Linked DNA regions of Microbulbifer sp. GL-2. The protein of the gene in region 1 interacts with the protein of each later gene in a pairwise test. Links are inferred from orthologs where the notes say so. Each region holds a gene or a part of one and is shown on either strand. Other genes may lie near its edges. The genes, in order: secD and pheT.

Region 1 (8,286 bases):
AGCGCGAGGGCAAACTGGATAAGCTCGAAGGCTTTGCCAGTAATTTCGGCCCTGACTTTTACGGCCTGCCCCGCAATGAAGGCACCATTACCCTGGTGAAGCAGCCTTGGGACTTACCGGAAAGTTTGGCTATGGGGGGTGAAAAACTGATCCCCCTGGCTGCCGGTGAAACCCTGAACTGGAAACTCGTATAATTCCGGCTTGAGCCTTCGCGGGCCCAGAGCCCGCTGATACCCAGCCCCGCCGGATACAGACACCCGACACAACTGAGATTTACAAGGACCCAAAGTGACTCCCGCGGAAGAACCAACAGGACCCAAAAGCCCCCTCGCCCAGCGGTTTCGCGGCTTCCTGCCGGTTGTTATCGACCTGGAAACCGGCGGCTTTAATGCGCGCACCGATGCCCTGCTGGAGATTTCGGCGGTTATCCTGGATATGGATGAGGAAGGCAACCTCTTCCCCTTTGAGACCCACAGCTTTCACCTGGAACCCTTCGAGGGCGCCAACGTGGAGCAGTCGGCCCTGGACTTTATTGGCATTGATCTGGAGTCCCCCGATCGTGAGGCATGGCCGGAAGAAATCGCCCTGCCCGAACTGTTCCGCAAAATCCGCAGCGCAGTAAAAAAACACAGCTGCACCCGCGCCATTGTGGTTGCCCACAATGCCCATTTTGATTTGGGCTTTGTCAACGCAGTGGTTGAGCGGACCGGGATTAAGCGCAACCCCTTTCACCCCTTTTCCTGCTTCGATACAGCCAGCCTTGCCGGGCTTGCCTACGGTCAAACGGTGCTGGCCAAAGCCTGCCAGGTAGCCGGTATTGAGTTTGATAACAGCTGCGCTCACTCCGCCGAGTACGATGCAGAGAAAACCGCAACCCTGTTCTGTGGAATCGTCAATAAGTGGCGGGAGATGGGCGGCTGGCCGCTGGCCATCGAAGCGACTGCGGAGCAGGAAGCGGAATAGCACCCGCGAGTCAGATTACCTTTTCACGACAACTTTGCCGTCACACCCGACGGCAAACTGTACGCTGTGTGCAGCGCTTAAGCGTTTGGGTGATTTTTTGTGCAAAACCCTGTATGATGACTGGCCTACACAAAAAACCGGACAGTTATCGTGGCCAAAAAAGCATCCTCGTCTTCCAGTCGCAAGCAGCCTACTCCCCTAGAGACTAGCCAGAGTATTGACGCGCAGGTGCAGGCTTTTCTGGCAAAGGGCGGAGAGATCGAGCAGATCCCCAAGGGAGTCAGCGGCCAGACCAATACCTCCGGGCCCAAGCATATTACCCTGGGCAAGAAGCCCCGAAGCTAATTCCGGGCTGTACAGTTCTGCCACCTGCCTCACAACTGAAAAACCCCGGTTCCAACACCTACCGTCTGTAAGCATCGCAACCGGGGTCATCAAAAAAGGCCGCACGAAGCGGCCTTTTGACTTTAAGGTCAGGCCTGAATCAGGGCATCTCCTCCAACTCAGCACCTTCCTTCACTGGTGGCATCAGATCTTCCTTGGAGATCTTCAGCCCCATCAGCACGTTCGCAGCTACGTACACAGAAGAGTAAGTACCCACAACCACGCCGACAATCAACGCCAGGGAGAAGTTATGGATCAGCTCCCCGCCGAAGAACTGCAATGCCCATAGCACCAGCAAGGTAGTAAAAGAGGTCATGAAGGTACGACCCAGGGTCTGACTGATAGAGATATTGATAATCTCCTCAGACTCAGCCTTGCGTACTTTGCGGAAGTTCTCGCGGATACGGTCGGATACCACGATGGTGTCGTTCAGTGAGTAACCGATCACTGCCAGCACCGCAGCCAGCACGGTTAGATCGAAGTCCAACCCCATCAAGGCAAAGAAGCCCAGCACAATAATGACATCGTGCCCCAATGCCGCAACCGCGCCAAAGGAGAACTTGTACTGGAAGCGCAGGGCTACGTAGATCATCACCAGAGCCAGTGCCACCAGCATGCCCAGGCCGCCATCATCGCGCAGCTCAGCACCAACTTGTGGCCCCACCATTTCTACACGGCGCAGGGTGACAGTACCATCGCTGCCCGCACGCAGCACATCTACCACTTTATCGCCGATCGGAGTTACGGCTTCCTGGTCAGTGGCACTGATCTGGGTTTCCTCTTCGGTCACCTCAGGGGGCAACTTGATCATCAGCTCGGTATCGGAGCCGTAATTCACCACTGTGGCACCGTCATAGCCGGCATTTTCCAGCTGGTCGCGCACATCGGTAATGAACGGCGCAACCTCATAACCCACTTCAACCTGGGTACCACCGGTAAAATCCAGGCCGAACTTCAAGCCCTTGGCCGCCAGAATACCTATCGATACCAGCACCAGGACAACCGAAATTACCGCGGCAATTTTGCGCCAGCGCATAAAGTCATAAACGCGCTTGCCCATGTACTCGGTGATCTTACCGTTTTCCACTTTGGTCTCAATCATGGCCAGTCCCCTTAAATCCAGAGTTTCTGCACACGGCGACCGCCGTAGAACAAGTTAATAATTGCCCGTGTGCCCATGATGGCACTGAACATGGAGGTAAGAATGCCGATAGACAGGGTTACCGCGAAGCCCTGTACCGGGCCTGAGCCAATTGAGTAAAGAATCACAGCCACAATCAGGGTAGTAATATTGGCATCCACGATAGTGCTGTAGGCATTATCAAAACCGGCGGTAATCGCCGATTGTGGCGGCATGCCATTCCTGAGCTCCTCCCGTATTCGCGAGAAGATAAGCACATTGGCATCCACCGCCATACCCACTGTCAAAACAATACCGGCAATACCCGGAAGCGTCAGGGTAGCGCCGAGGATCGACATCACCGCCACCAGTAGGATCAGGTTAACCGCCAGCGCCAGGTTCGCAGCTAGGCCAAATACACGGTAGGAAATCAGCATACAGATAAGCACCGCCAACAGGCCGATCTGAACTGACTGCACCCCAACCTTGATGTTATCAGCCCCCAGAGATGGACCAATCACACGCTCTTCCACAAAGTACATGGGAGCCGCCAAGGCACCGGCGCGCAGCAACAGGGCCATCTCCTGGGCTTCTGCCGGGCTGTCCAGGCCGGTAGTACGGAACTGCTTACCGAGCGCACTCTGTACGGTGGCCAGACTGATGATCTTCTTGTCTTCGGTCCTGACCTGCTCGACAACCTCATTGCCTTCCGCATCAATCCGGGTCTGCGGGGTGAAGCGGGTTTCGATAAACAGGGTACCCATACGGCGCCCCACATTCTTCCAGGTCGCGCGGTGCATCAATTCACCACCGCGGGAATCGAGGGTGATATTCACCTGGGGGAAGCCGCTCTCGTCATAGCCGACACGGGCATTGGTAACACTGTCACCTTTGATAATGATCTTGCGCTCTAACCAGGCGCCGCCATACATCTGCTGCTTTTCCTCGTTGCGGTACTCGAAGTACTCTTTATTGGTGACCAGCTCATCGGGGCGGGCCTCCATACGGAATTCAAGGTTGGCAGTCTTACCAATAATCCGTTTCGCTTCAGCGGTATCCTGTACACCGGGCAGTTCCACTACGATGCGGTTGCGACCCTGGCGCTGCACGATAGGCTCGGCCACGCCCAGCTCATTCACCCGGTTGCGCAGGGTAGTGAGGTTCTGGGATACGGCGTAGTCCTCCAGATCCTTAATTTCCTGCTCAGACAGGGTGGCGCGGATCTCCAGGTTTTCGCCACTTCCAGATTCGCGCAGCTGTAACTGTGGATACTCCTTGCGCATGGTGGAAAGCGCCAGGTTGCGCAGCTCATCGCTACGGAAGCGCGCCACAATTTCACGGTCGTCAATCAGGTCAACACTGCGGTATCGAGCCTTGGCAGCACGCAGTTTGGTTTTCACGTCCTGCGCGTAGCTTTCCATATTGTTTTTGACGATGGTGTTGGTATCCACTTCCATCAGGAAGTGCACACCACCGGCCAGGTCCAAACCGAGCTTCATCGGGCTGGCGCCGATATCGCTCAACCACTGGGGCGTGGTGGAGGCCAGGTTAAGGGCAACCACGTAATCACTGTGCCCCAAGGCTTCCTGAATCGCACGCTTGGCTGGCAGCTGCTCATCCTGGGACTCAAGGCGAATCAAAATCGCCTTGTCGCCCACCTCTCCACCAAAGTGCGCAATACCCGCTTCATCCAGAGCTTTACGCGCCTTGGTGAGGGCATCTTCCCCCAAAGCCATGGCACTGGACTGCCCGGAAATCTGCACGGCAGGGTCCGGCTTGAAGAGATTTGGCGCGGCGTAGATCAGGCCAAAGGCCACAACCGCGAGAATCAGAAAGTACTTCCAGATCGGGTAGCGATTCATGCTGTTCTCATTGTTCTAGTGTGACCCCGAGGGCCGGTAAATCATGGCAATTTGCCTGGATATGTGGGCGCAGTGGACAGATTGCAAGGTGCACAGCCGCCGACAAAAGTGGGGCTGATTATACGGGGATCGGGGGAACGGACAAATTACAGGGGTGCTGCAATGAGACCAGCAGCACCCCCGACAGGGTAAAAGCGACGCCTTATCAGGCCTCCAGCGCCGGAACCTCGCGGCCAAGACCACGGTAGAACTCCGCGACATAAGCCTCCAGTTCATTGGCGGCAATGGCATCTCGCAGCTTTTGCATCAGGCGCTGGTAGTGGCGCAAATTGTGAATCGTATTCAGCTGCGCACCGAGAATTTCACCACAGCGATCCAGGTGATGCAGGTAGGCACGGGAGAAGTTCTCGCAGGTGTAGCAATCGCACTCTTTTTCCAGCGGACCCGTATCGTGGCGATGCTTAGCATTGCGGATTTTCACCACACCTTCAAAGGTAAACAGGTGGCCGTTGCGCGCATTCCGCGTGGGCATTACGCAATCGAACATATCCACACCGCGACGCACCGCCTCGACAATATCTTCCGGCTTGCCCACACCCATTAGGTAGCGTGGTTTGTCCTCCGGCATCTTGTGCGCCAGGTGATCCAATACCTTGATCATCTCGTCTTTCGGCTCACCCACCGACAGACCGCCAATGGCATAACCATCGAAACCAATCTCAGTGAGGCCGCGCAAGGACACATCGCGCAATTCCGGGAACATACCGCCCTGCACAATACCGAACAGTGCCGAAGGACTATCACCGTGGGCCTTTTTGGAACGTTCCGCCCAGCGCAGGGACAGCTCCATAGATTTGCGAGCTTCATCGGTAGTGGCCGGATATGGGGTGCACTCATCGAAGATCATCACGATATCCGAACCCAGGTCGCGCTGAACACGCATGGATTCTTCCGGGTCCAGGAATACCGGGCTGCCATCGATCGGCGAGCGGAAAGAAACACCCTCTTCCGTAATTTTGCGCAATTCACCCAGGCTAAATACCTGGAAACCGCCGGAGTCGGTGAGGATAGGGCCAGACCATTGAGTGAAGTCGTGCAGGTCGCCATGGGCTTTCACCACTTCGGTACCCGGGCGCAGCATCAGGTGGAAGGTGTTACCCAGAATAATCTGTGCACCGATCCCTTCGATATCCCTCGGCAACATGCCTTTCACGGTGCCGTAAGTGCCCACCGGCATAAACGCCGGGGTTTCCACCACACCGCGAGGGAAACGCAAGCGGCCACGACGGGCCTTGCCATCAGTGGTATCCACTTCAAACTGCATAAAACTTTCGCGGCTCACTGGGTATCTCCTTTCGTTGGTGCTACTTCTTCTTTTTTGGCATTGGGATCGCGGGTAATAAACATCGCATCGCCGTAACTAAAGAAGCGATAGCGCTCCTCAACTGCGGCCTTATAAGCGGCCATCGTATGCTGGTACCCCGCGAAGGCGCTCACCAGCATCAATAAGGTGGATTCCGGCAGATGGAAGTTGGTGACCAACTTATCCACAACCTGGAATTCATAACCGGGGTAAATAAAGATATCTGTCTCCCCCACCGTGGTCTGCAACTCACCACCGCGCGCCGCGCTCTCCAGCGCGCGCACACTGGTGGTACCCACCGCAATCACGCTGCCATTGCGAGCGCGGCAAGCGGCTACCGCATCCACCACTTCCTGGGAGACATCTAGCACTTCGCTGTGCATCTGGTGCTCATAAATATTGTCCACGCGTACCGGCTGGAAAGTACCGGCACCCACATGCAGGGTCACGAAGACAACCTCGACACCTTTATCCCGCAACGCACCGATCATCTCATCATCAAAGTGCAGCCCCGCCGTCGGCGCCGCCACAGCACCGGCATTACGGCCGTATACGGTTTGGTAGCGCTCCCGATCGCTGGCATCGTCTTCGCGATCAATATAAGGAGGCAGCGGCATATGGCCGAGGCGATCCAAAATCGCCAGCACACCCTCTTCTTTTGGGAAGGACAGCTCAAACAGCGCATCCTTCCTGCCAGTAACCTCTATACGGGTGCCGTCTTCAAGAACGATGCTGGAACCGGGCTTAGGAGACTTACTGGAGCGCACATGGGCCCAGATATCTGTCTCATTGAGCACCCGCTCCACCAGGATTTCCAACTTACCGCCAGTCTCCTTCTGCGCGAACAAACGTGCCGGAATCACCCGGGTATCGTTAAAGACTATCAGGTCACCTGCCTGTACCTGGTCGAGAATATCTGGAAACTGCCGATGTGTAATGGCCCCGCTGGGCCCATCCAGACACAAAAGACGGCTGCCGCGGCGCTCTTCAGTAGGCGCGCGGGCGATCAGCTCATCGGGCAGATGAAAGTCAAAGTCCTGACGCTGCATGGAATCCTGGAAATCTAGAAACTAATGGAGAGGTCGCGAAGGTTATAGGAAATTTTAGGAGCTGTTAACTGGCGCGACAGAAAATGCTGTAAGTCATTGAAATCACTGGTTGACCCCGGCCAAAGCATTGCTATAATCACGCCCTCTTCGCACCGACCCCAAGGTCGAGCAGCGAAAGTGCCAGAGTGGTGAAATTGGTAGACACAGGGGATTCAAAATCCCCCGCCTTTAAAAGCGTGCCGGTTCGAGTCCGGCCTCTGGTACCATCTCTCAAACCCGCGTCAGCCATAGCTTTCGCGGGTTTTTCATTTCTGCGTAGACAACTTTGTAAAAGACTTTTTTGTTGGTTTTAGCGCCAAAGTGTCAACGCAAAATCACGTTGACACTTCGCTACCCTACAAGCCTTCCGGCTGTGCAATTTCCTTTCACTTCTCTTCACAACTCTTCAAAGAGTGAAATCCAGTTCTTTCCCAAACCCCGTACCAGCTCAAGCCAAGGCCCCCAGTCTCATTTCATCAACTAAAAGAGCGCCCAAAATCGGCAGGCGTGGGGAGGAGTGACTGGCGGCCGTTTTGAGAGATCAAAAAACAACCGAAGTGGGCTGAGACCACAAGAAAATCCACTATTTCTAAGGGGATTCTGCCATCCCAGCTCTCCCTACCTCCGCCAATCAGGAATGAACGAAAATGAAAAAGACTGCCCCCTCATATCCCCTCCCCTGAACTAGTACCTCTCAGCCATTAAGGGCTTCGCAAGCCTCCCAAAAAGCATCACAATATCTGAGTCTGAGCTGGAACACCGCTCTACATGCGTAGCGGCACTTTCGTACCATAAGCAATTGCAACGAACGCTAAGGTCTTTTCTATGGATAGAATCCTTTATCACTACACAAATGAAGCCGGTTATTCTGGAATCCTTGAAAGTAAATCCATTCGCCCCTCACTAAAGGCAAACAACCCAAAAGATGCCCGCTTCGGCGATGGCCAATACCTTAGTGATATAACTCCTGGCAGCAAAAGGCCGGGGCAACTATCTATGATATTTTTTAATATCCCATGGGCGGGGCACCGCTTCACTCATCACATCAATATTAATGTGAAGGGGCTGAGCGTCATTTATGGACGAGAGCATGTCCACTTGATACCAAACTCAAAACCCTTGGACATTACTGAAAGGCTGACCGGCCATGGGAAAAATTAAATCAAGGTAACTCATGTCTTCTTATATTTATTCAAAGTGGCATAACAGCCCAGAAAATTACCCAGTAGAATTCTACAGTGAACTCAACAACGATCGCTTTGAGACTAGAAAAGTAGAAATATTCAAAGATGGATCACTAGGCTTCGCCTCCCAAAAAGCCTCATCAAAAACTACGAAACTCGGTATTGCAGCTGTACCTCCTTTAAATGAAATTGCCAATCAGGCCGAGTTTGATATAAAAACCATCACACCTCAGCAATTTGAAGCCAAATGGAAGGAAGCTACAGAAAAGTGAGCATACATTATGTAAAAGGTGATGCCACTGCCCCTCGCACTGAGGGGCAC
Region 2 (8,412 bases), 4.6 Mb from region 1 along the record:
CAAGCACAAGCACGCTAACAAGAGCCACATCCTCACCAAGATGACCACCAAGCGTAAGCGTCAGCTGCGTGGCACCCAGACTATGAACAAGTCTGATGCCGGTTTGGTCGATCGTATGTTGCGCGCCAAGTAATTGGCCCAAATCGCAAAGGTTTAAGAGGATAGAAGTATGGCCCGTGTAAAACGTGGTGTAGAGGCGCGTCGTCGTCACAAGAAGATTCTGAAGCAGGCTAAAGGTTACTACGGTGCGCGTTCCCGCGTATTCCGCGTAGCCAAGCAGGCAGTTATTAAAGCTGGTCAGTATGCATACCGTGACCGTCGCGTTAAAAAGCGTAACTTCCGCGCTCTGTGGATTACTCGTATTAACGCCCAGTCCCGTGCAGAAGGCCTGAGCTACAGCCGCCTGATTGCTGGTCTGAAGAAAGCGGACATCGCACTGGATCGCCGTGTACTGGCTGATCTGGCTGTTTACGATAAAGCCGCTTTTGCTGCCGTAGTTGAAAAAGCTAAGGCAGCCCTGGCAGCGTAAGCTGTCACTTCAGTTGTAAAACTGAATACTTAAAATAGGGAAGGGCTGTAGCGGCCCTTCCCTATTTTTTTATGGGGTTTCCGCTATTTTTTTACCGGTGGCGGTGCCTGGGGTAGACCCCTCCGGTGCAGAGAGCACCGGCCGAACAAAGCAGAAAAAATTAATCGAAGTTGGATTCAAACGGGAACAGTTCGATGCAAGATTTGCAGTCCCTCACCGAGCAGGCAATGGAGCTGGTGGAGAAGGCCGATGGCCTCGCCGCACTGGATCAGGTGCGTGTTGATTACCTGGGCAAAAAGGGCCAGCTGACGGCACTGCTGAAAGGCCTGGGTAAGCTGTCTGCTGAGGAGCGCCCGGCTGCGGGTGCCAAGATCAACGAAGCCAAGCAGCAGGTTCAGGAAAAAATTAACGCGCGACGCACTATGCTCGAGCAGGCGGCCATCAACGCGAAATTGGCCGAAGAGACCATAGATGTTACTTTACCGGGGCGCGGTGAAGAGCAGGGCAATGCTCACCCTATCACCCGCACCTTAAAGCGCGTAGAAGATTTTTTCGCGGGTATCGGCTTTTCGGTTGAGAACGGCCCGGAAGTCGAACAGGACTACTACAACTTCGAAGCCCTGAATATTCCCGCGCACCACCCGGCACGCGCGATGCACGACACTTTTTATGTGGACCCGACCACCGTACTGAGAACCCACACCTCCTCAGTGCAGATCCGCACCATGGAGAAAAAGTCTCCGCCGCTGCGTATTATTTGCCCGGGCCGAGTATACCGTTGTGACTCCGATGTCACCCACTCGCCTATGTTCCACCAGGTTGAAGGCCTGGTAATCGGTGAGAACATCAGCTTCGCCCACCTGAAAGGCACCATCGACCAGTTCCTGCGCGCCTTCTTCGAAGCGGAAGTACCGGTGCGTTTCCGTCCGTCTTACTTCCCGTTCACCGAGCCTTCTGCAGAAGCGGATATCCAGTGCACCGCCTGTGGTGGTGAAGGCTGTCGCGTGTGTTCCGGCACCGGCTGGCTGGAGATTCTCGGCTGCGGCATGGTGCATCCGAACGTATTTGCCGCCTGTGATATCGACAGTGAAAAATACTCCGGCTTTGCCTTCGGTATTGGTATCGAGCGCCTCGCCATGCTGCGCTACGGCGTTAACGACCTGCGCTTGTTCTTCGATAACGATCTGCGCTTCTTGAAACAGTTCTAAGCCAAAATCGAATTGTGTAGGCCTGCGAGGTGAAATAAGAGCCCCAGGTGAAATGCGCACAGAGCTGCGCTGACGGAATACAGAAAGAGATCAACTATGAAAATCAGCAACTCCTGGTTGCGGGAATGGGTAAGCCCGGAACTCACCACACAGGAACTGGCCGATCAAATCACCATGGCCGGTCTGGAAGTGGATGGCATAGAAAAAGTAGCGGGTGATTTTTCCGGGGTGGTTGTCGGTGAGATTGTTGCCTGTGAACAACACCCCGATGCAGACAAGCTGCGCATCTGTAAAGTAGCCGGTCACCCTGAAGGTGAAATGCAAGTGGTGTGCGGTGCTCCCAACGCGCGTGTGGGTATCAAAATTCCTTTTGCCCTGGTAGGTGCCAAACTGCCGGGTGATTTTAAGATTAAGAAAGCCAAGCTGCGCGGTGTAGAGAGCTTTGGCATGCTCTGCGCGCAAACCGAATTGGAGCTGGGCGAAGACAACGATGGTATCTGGGAGTTGCCGGAAGACGCACCTACCGGTACCGACCTGCGTGAATACCTGCAGTTGGATGATGAGACCATCGAAGTGGATCTCACCCCGAACCGTTCCGATTGTCTCGGTGTTGCCGGTATTGCCCGCGAAGTGGGCGTGCTGAACCGCTGCGCCGTTCAAGGCCCTGAAATTGCCCCGGTACCCCAGCAGATTGAAGAAAGTCTGCCGGTATCCCTGCTGGCGGAATCTGCCTGCCCACGCTACGTAGGCCGGATAATTCGCAATATCGATATCAAAGCCCAGACGCCCCTGTGGATGCAGGAGCGCCTACGCCGCAGCGGCCTGCGCAGCATCGACCCGGTAGTGGATGTCACCAACTACGTTCTGCTGGAACTCGGCCAACCCATGCACGCCTTTGATCTGGAGAAACTCTCCGGCGGTATCAAAGTGCGTATGGCTGAGCACGGTGAAGAGCTGACTCTGCTGGACGGCCAGGAAGTAAAACTGCAGGAAGGCACCCTGGTTATTGCCGACGAAGAAAAGCCCCTGGCGATGGCCGGTATTATGGGTGGCCTGGATTCCGCTGTTACCGAAGGTACCCAGCACATTTTCCTGGAGAGCGCCTTCTTCAATCCGCTGGCGATTGCCGGCAAGGCCCGCTCCTACGGCCTGCACACTGATTCCTCCCACCGCTTTGAGCGCGGCGTGGACTACCACCTGCAAGAGAAAGCGGTTGAGCGCGCTACCCAGCTGCTGCTGGATATTGTCGGCGGCGAGCCCGGCCCAGTACATCTGCGCGAGCTGACTGAAACCATGCCCGCCGAGCGCCATATCACCCTGCGCCGCGCGCGGGTAGAGCAGGGCCTGGGTATTCAGCTGGCCGATGATGAAATCGTCGACATCCTCACCCGCCTGGGACTGGAAAAGATCGATCAGAATGAAGAGGGCTGGACCTTCCTCGCACCCAGCTTCCGTTTCGATATCGCCATCGAAGCAGATCTGCTGGAAGAGCTGGCCCGTGTGTACGGCTACAACCGTATCCCCAGCGAAAGCTTTACTGCCGAACTGGAAATTGCCCCGCGCCCAGAGAGCATGGTTACCCAGGACAACCTCGAGCAAACCCTGCTGAGCCGCGGCTACTACGAAGCGATTACCTTCAGCTTTATCGATAGCGACAACGCCGTACTGTTCGACCCGGAAGCCGACCCGGTAGCCCTGCAAAACCCGATCAGCGCCGAACTGGCGGTTATGCGTACCACCCTGCTGCCAGGCCTCTGTAAAGCACTGCAATACAACCTCAACCGCCAGCAGAACCGTGTGCGCCTGTTTGAAACCGGCCTGCGTTTTGTACCTGGCGCCGAGCTGCACCAGGAGCAGATGATCGCGGGCCTGGCTTATGGCAACCGTTATGCAGAGAACTGGACGGGCAGTAAAGACAGTGTGGATTTCTACGATGTGAAAGCTGACGTGGAAGCCCTGCTGGCACGCACTGGCGCCGCCAATGAGTTCCGCTTTGTTGCCGGCCAGCACCCCGCACTGCACCCAGGCCAAACCGCCAAGATCATGCGTGGCGACCGCGAAGTAGGGATCATCGGCGCTCTGCACCCGCAGTTGCAGAAGAAGCTGGATCTGTCCAAGACCGCCTTCGTATTTGAGCTGGGCCTGGAAGCGATTGGAGAGGGTAAAGTGCCTGCATTCCGCCCGCTATCCAAGTTCCCGGAAGTACGTCGCGACCTGGCTTTACTGATCGATGCCGATGTTCCTGCCGCCAGCTTGGTGGAAACCGCCGTCGAAGTAGCCGGCGAAACCTTGACCGACCTCAAAATATTTGATGTCTACCAGGGCAAAGGCATTGATTTAAATAGAAAAAGTGTCGCTTTGGGGTTGACCTTTCAGCATTCGTCGCGCACCCTTAATGACGACGAAATCAATGCCGCTATGGATGCGGTGGTCGGAAAACTAGAAGAAAAATATAACGCTAGCCTGCGCTAACCGAGCATGATGCTCTCAGGGTGCAGGCTGAATTGCACCCCGAGAGCGTCTGCTACCGGGTTGAAAGCCGCCGCGGTTAGGGCCGCTTTCCGATCTGGAGTCGACGCCTCTGAATCAATTGGTAGGATCCAATGACAGAGGCACTGACCAAGGCCGGGCTCGCCGAGAAGTTGTACGAGGAGCTGGGCTTCAATAAACGTGAAGCAAAAGAGATCGTCGAATATTTCTTCGAGGAAATCCGCAATGCGCTGGAAAACAACGAGCAGGTAAAGCTCTCGGGCTTTGGTAACTTCGACCTGCGCGACAAAAGCCAGCGGCCAGGCCGTAACCCCAAAACCGGTGAAGAAATTCCCATCTCAGCCCGCAGGGTAGTTACCTTCAAACCAGGGCAAAAACTCAAGGCACGAGTAGAAGAATATGCTGGAACCGAGCAATAACGCTCAGCTACCTGCAATTCCTGGAAAGCGTTATTTCACCATTGGTGAAGTGAGTGAATTATGCGCCGTTAAACCCCATGTCCTGCGTTACTGGGAACAGGAATTCCCTCAGCTGAAGCCTGTAAAACGCCGTGGTAATCGCCGATATTACCAACACCAGGATGTCATCATGATCCGCCAGATTCGTGCGCTCCTGTACGAAGAGGGCTATACCATTGGTGGGGCCCGCCTGCAGATAGAGACAGGTAGCGAGCGGGCAGAGGTGGTACAACTACAGCAGGTACTGCCGGAAGTGATCGCGGAATTGAACGATGTGGTGGCCCTGCTGGAAGGGGAAAATAATTTCTAAAATCACTAATCCGGGCTTGCAATCCACTGCTAGTCCGGTATGATTCACGCCACATCGGAACACGATGTCTTTAAAAATCAATCACTTAGCGAAGTGAGCGATTTTTCAAAATCGGAGCGTAGCGCAGCCTGGTAGCGCACCACACTGGGGGTGTGGTGGTCGTCGGTTCAAATCCGGCCGCTCCGACCATATATATCGTTGCATAGCAACGGCCAAGAAACCCGCTTTTTAGCGGGTTTTTTTGTGGCTGGAATTAAAGTTGGTTTGCCGGAGTGGGAGGTTAGCCAGTTAAAGAGATGGTTTAGAAATTTGGCTTATAAAAAAATAGAGGCATCGGGGAAAAGGCAAATGCTTTGGGAGGCAGTGGGTTATGTTACTGAGGTTGGTACGAAATTACGAATAATATTTATTGTTGCTTTTTTGTGTTTGTTTCTGGGGCAATTGGGTTGGACTTCAGAATCCGAAAAGCTTATTAGTATGTGTAAGGAAGCTCAGGATTTTAATGCAAATCTGGTTGATAGCATAGATTGGCTAAATCAAGAGGGAACTTTTGAGAGTTACTCAAAATTAGATGTTGTAAACTACAAGGCTTTAGATGTCCCTATTTTCGACACTCAGTTGGACTCAAAGAGTGAAATGGATCTGGGAAATTTTAATGGGATTAAGCTCAATTTTAAAAAAAGTATTACAGAGGTAATGCTTATTCCGTATGAGAATGAACATTATCTAGTAATTGCTGACCTTATCTCTAGCGTGTCTGAAGAGGAAGGTATTAAATATCAAGAGTTTGTAAAAAATAGAACGTTCAAAGATCAGCTCAATATATATTTATCGGAATTACAATATGTTGAAGGGTGCAAATCTTCCTCATCTGATGTGTGGACTAAGTTATATGTGGAAGAAATCTTAAAGACTGTATTGCTAAATACAATTGATAAAAAAGAGATACAGGTCTTTAAGGGCGGAATAATATATAGGCATGATGGAGCGTTGGGTTTTATTTCGCTAACGCCTGATAAGAAGTTTATCCTAAAAGCCTATACTTATTACAAGTGACTGCGTAAAAGTGAATTTAGGGTTTTGAGTGCGATATTTAATGTCATGTTTGGCGTTAAATTTTGTTAATAAAATTCTATTTTTTAGTTTGCCTTGAGGGATTATTTGTTCTGGTTTCGTTAGAGAGTTTTTGATTTTTGAATTGGTCAAACTGCTACTGGCATCAAGTTATTAAAGAAGGAGAATTTATCTGTTCTATGAAGACCTGCTATGCCATAGGGGGTCTTTATTTTTTTGGTTGGTTTAGATAGGAATATCAATTGCGTTACATGAAGTTTCTGTGGAATGACTACTTGTAAGGACTGGATATAAGGTAAAAGGCATACGCAGGTCTCAGTCAGGATTTTCTTATTCATGAGCCTTAGGATCATTTTTATGGTTAGAGGGAGTTTATTTCGCTCCTAGACACCCAAAGATTAGAGGAGGGTGCCAGTTACGCTTCAAGCATCGTTTCTGTGGGTTCTTTCTATCTGATTCAGATGTAAGGGAGGTGAAATGTTGGGAATTTGTGTTCAGGCTTTGGGTAACGAAATTTTGGATAAAAAAGACAATCGTACTAATGAGGACTTCTAGTAGGGCTCGATTAGCAAGGAGTGGCTGAGAAGAAGCGCCGGCAATCGCCTATGCCGTATACACAATGTTTATTGAACTGTCTACAAGCTTGTTGCACGGCCCCTACTGATCCCACCAATCCTTTAAGGCGACTTTCAAAATTCCGGTTGAGAAATTGTCACTGATTGGGTGAGATACTGAGCCGCTCTAGGATAGGGTTCATGCTTTCGGTAATACAACACCATTTTCTGGGGTCTAAAACCGGCCACTCCAGCCCGCCTGCTCGAAATAGTGATCTAGCTAAAAAGGTAGCCCTTTCGGCATATTCAAACGCTTACCGCTGACAAACGAAATTATATCTTTAATCTTTTCGGGAAAGCATGTAGGAAATTCCAATATAAATTGAAGCTGGCAATTGTTGACTGAAGTTTCCCTGGGCGGAAATATAAAAAATATAGGCGCGAAAATAATCCTATTGGAATTTATTCGGTTTGTTTCAATCTCAAAGCTGCGTAAAATCGATAGATATTTTTGGTATTTTGGCTGAGATTGAGCGAGCCAATTTAAAACGCCTCAGAAGTTTAAAGGATTTTTAAAGATTCGATAGAACCGAGAATTTTCTAAAAGACCCATCCCCTCAAAGGAGAACGGTAGCGTGACGTAAGAGTAAGTAAAAGGCGCTGACCCAAGGTGCTAGGAACACCCGGGGTCAGCTAACCAAATTGATACGTAGACTATCAAAGTGGCTATATGCATAGTACGCTAGAAACCCGCTCGTCTTCAATAAAGTCGAGTACATTCAGCAGCTTGGGGCCTGTTCCCAAGCTCTGGAAGCCTAGCGCCCGCCTTTTCCTCTTCTCTGCCTACCGCCCCCGCGCACCACCCCTTCCTTTAAACGTTAAAACCTAGATTTCCCATCCCGGAAGCGCCCAAACTTTGACGATAGAAGGAAATAAGTATGTTGATCTTAAAGCGACGGACAGGTGAAAACTTAAGGATCGGAGCAAATGTCTCAGTCACAGTGCTTGAGGTTAAAGGTAATCAAGTGAAGATAGGCATTAGCGCCCCCAAGTCACTGCCCATTCACCGTGAAGAAATTTATCTGCGGATCAGAAAGGAGCGGAAAGTGCGGGCCTAAATATGTCGAAAGGGTGGGGCAGTTCTGGGTACCCAATGATCAATAAAACGGAATTCCAAATAGAATCGTTATACCTTTGTTGGGTAGGCGGTATACGCCCCCTGGTTCGAATACTTTTTGGGTATCAAAGGTAATCAGGTGGCAAATTCGGTGCGGACATACAGGTGTCTTGGAGGGGTTTAATAAGCAGATCCTCTTAGTCGACTGGATGAGGGGGTAAGCAAGTCTTGTTAGTCCTACATATACGTACTAATTGCTTGTTTTACTATACACAGATCCTGCCGCACCAATATATCGAGCCCATCAGCTGCTTAAAGCGGCTTTCAGGGCTGCGCTAAAGAAGCCCACTCCTTGCCTAGATACCTAGCCATTCGATGATGGAGGAATATGCTCATCAATGCTCTCTAGCTTTTATGTGCTGAGTTGGCGGCCAATCCATTCAGCCAGTCCGAGAAAGTGGTCTAGCTAAAAAGTAGGCCTCTGGCCACCGTTTGGTGTTTTCTGCTCCGAACTACCCTGGCGAGGAGCAATCATTTAAAACTGGCCGCATAAGGGCACCGATGCCATGCATCTTGATGTATTAATTCCCTAAGCGGCAAAAAGGCTCCAAGCTCCCGAGCTCGGGGCCTTTTCCTTTTCTAGCAGTCAAATAGCACAAAAAACATACTATC

Evidence for each region.
Region 2: the proteins of secD (region 1) and pheT interact in binary tests that used the Escherichia coli proteins (3 or more experiments, as listed by UniProt). The link is inferred for Microbulbifer sp. GL-2 from one-to-one orthologs.

The regions. Positions count from the first base shown.
Region 1 is NZ_AP019807.1:253,025-261,310, forward strand. What follows is about bases 1,896-4,837. They hold secD (protein translocase subunit SecD), read right to left. Parts: upstream 4,330-4,837; coding sequence 2,461-4,329; downstream 1,896-2,460. Other genes in these bases: secF (protein translocase subunit SecF), read right to left, coding at 1,896-2,449; tgt (tRNA guanosine(34) transglycosylase Tgt), read right to left, coding at 4,535-4,837. Also shown: pyrC (dihydroorotase), read left to right, coding at 1-194; rnt (ribonuclease T), read left to right, coding at 289-963; GL2_RS01130 (hypothetical protein), read left to right, coding at 1,114-1,308; more of secF, read right to left, coding at 1,448-1,895; more of tgt, read right to left, coding at 4,838-5,671; tRNA preQ1(34) S-adenosylmethionine ribosyltransferase-isomerase QueA, read right to left, coding at 5,668-6,741; GL2_RS01160 (HYD1 signature containing ADP-ribosyltransferase family protein), read left to right, coding at 7,606-7,941; GL2_RS01165 (hypothetical protein), read left to right, coding at 7,955-8,236; GL2_RS01170 (macro domain-containing protein), read left to right, coding at 8,212-8,286. UniProt on the Escherichia coli protein: Part of the Sec protein translocase complex. Interacts with the SecYEG preprotein conducting channel. SecDF uses the proton motive force (PMF) to complete protein translocation after the ATP-dependent function of SecA.
Region 2 is NZ_AP019807.1:4,815,365-4,823,776, reverse strand. The notes cover bases 1,454-4,521. They hold pheT (phenylalanine--tRNA ligase subunit beta), read left to right. Parts: upstream 1,454-1,833; coding sequence 1,834-4,209; downstream 4,210-4,521. Other genes in these bases: ihfA (integration host factor subunit alpha), read left to right, coding at 4,341-4,521; pheS (phenylalanine--tRNA ligase subunit alpha), read left to right, coding at 1,454-1,737. Outside these bases: rpmI (50S ribosomal protein L35), read left to right, coding at 1-133; rplT (50S ribosomal protein L20), read left to right, coding at 170-529; more of pheS, read left to right, coding at 724-1,453; more of ihfA, read left to right, coding at 4,522-4,646; GL2_RS20735 (MerR family transcriptional regulator), read left to right, coding at 4,627-4,995; GL2_RS20725 (hypothetical protein), read left to right, coding at 5,239-6,051; carbon storage regulator CsrA, read left to right, coding at 7,562-7,741.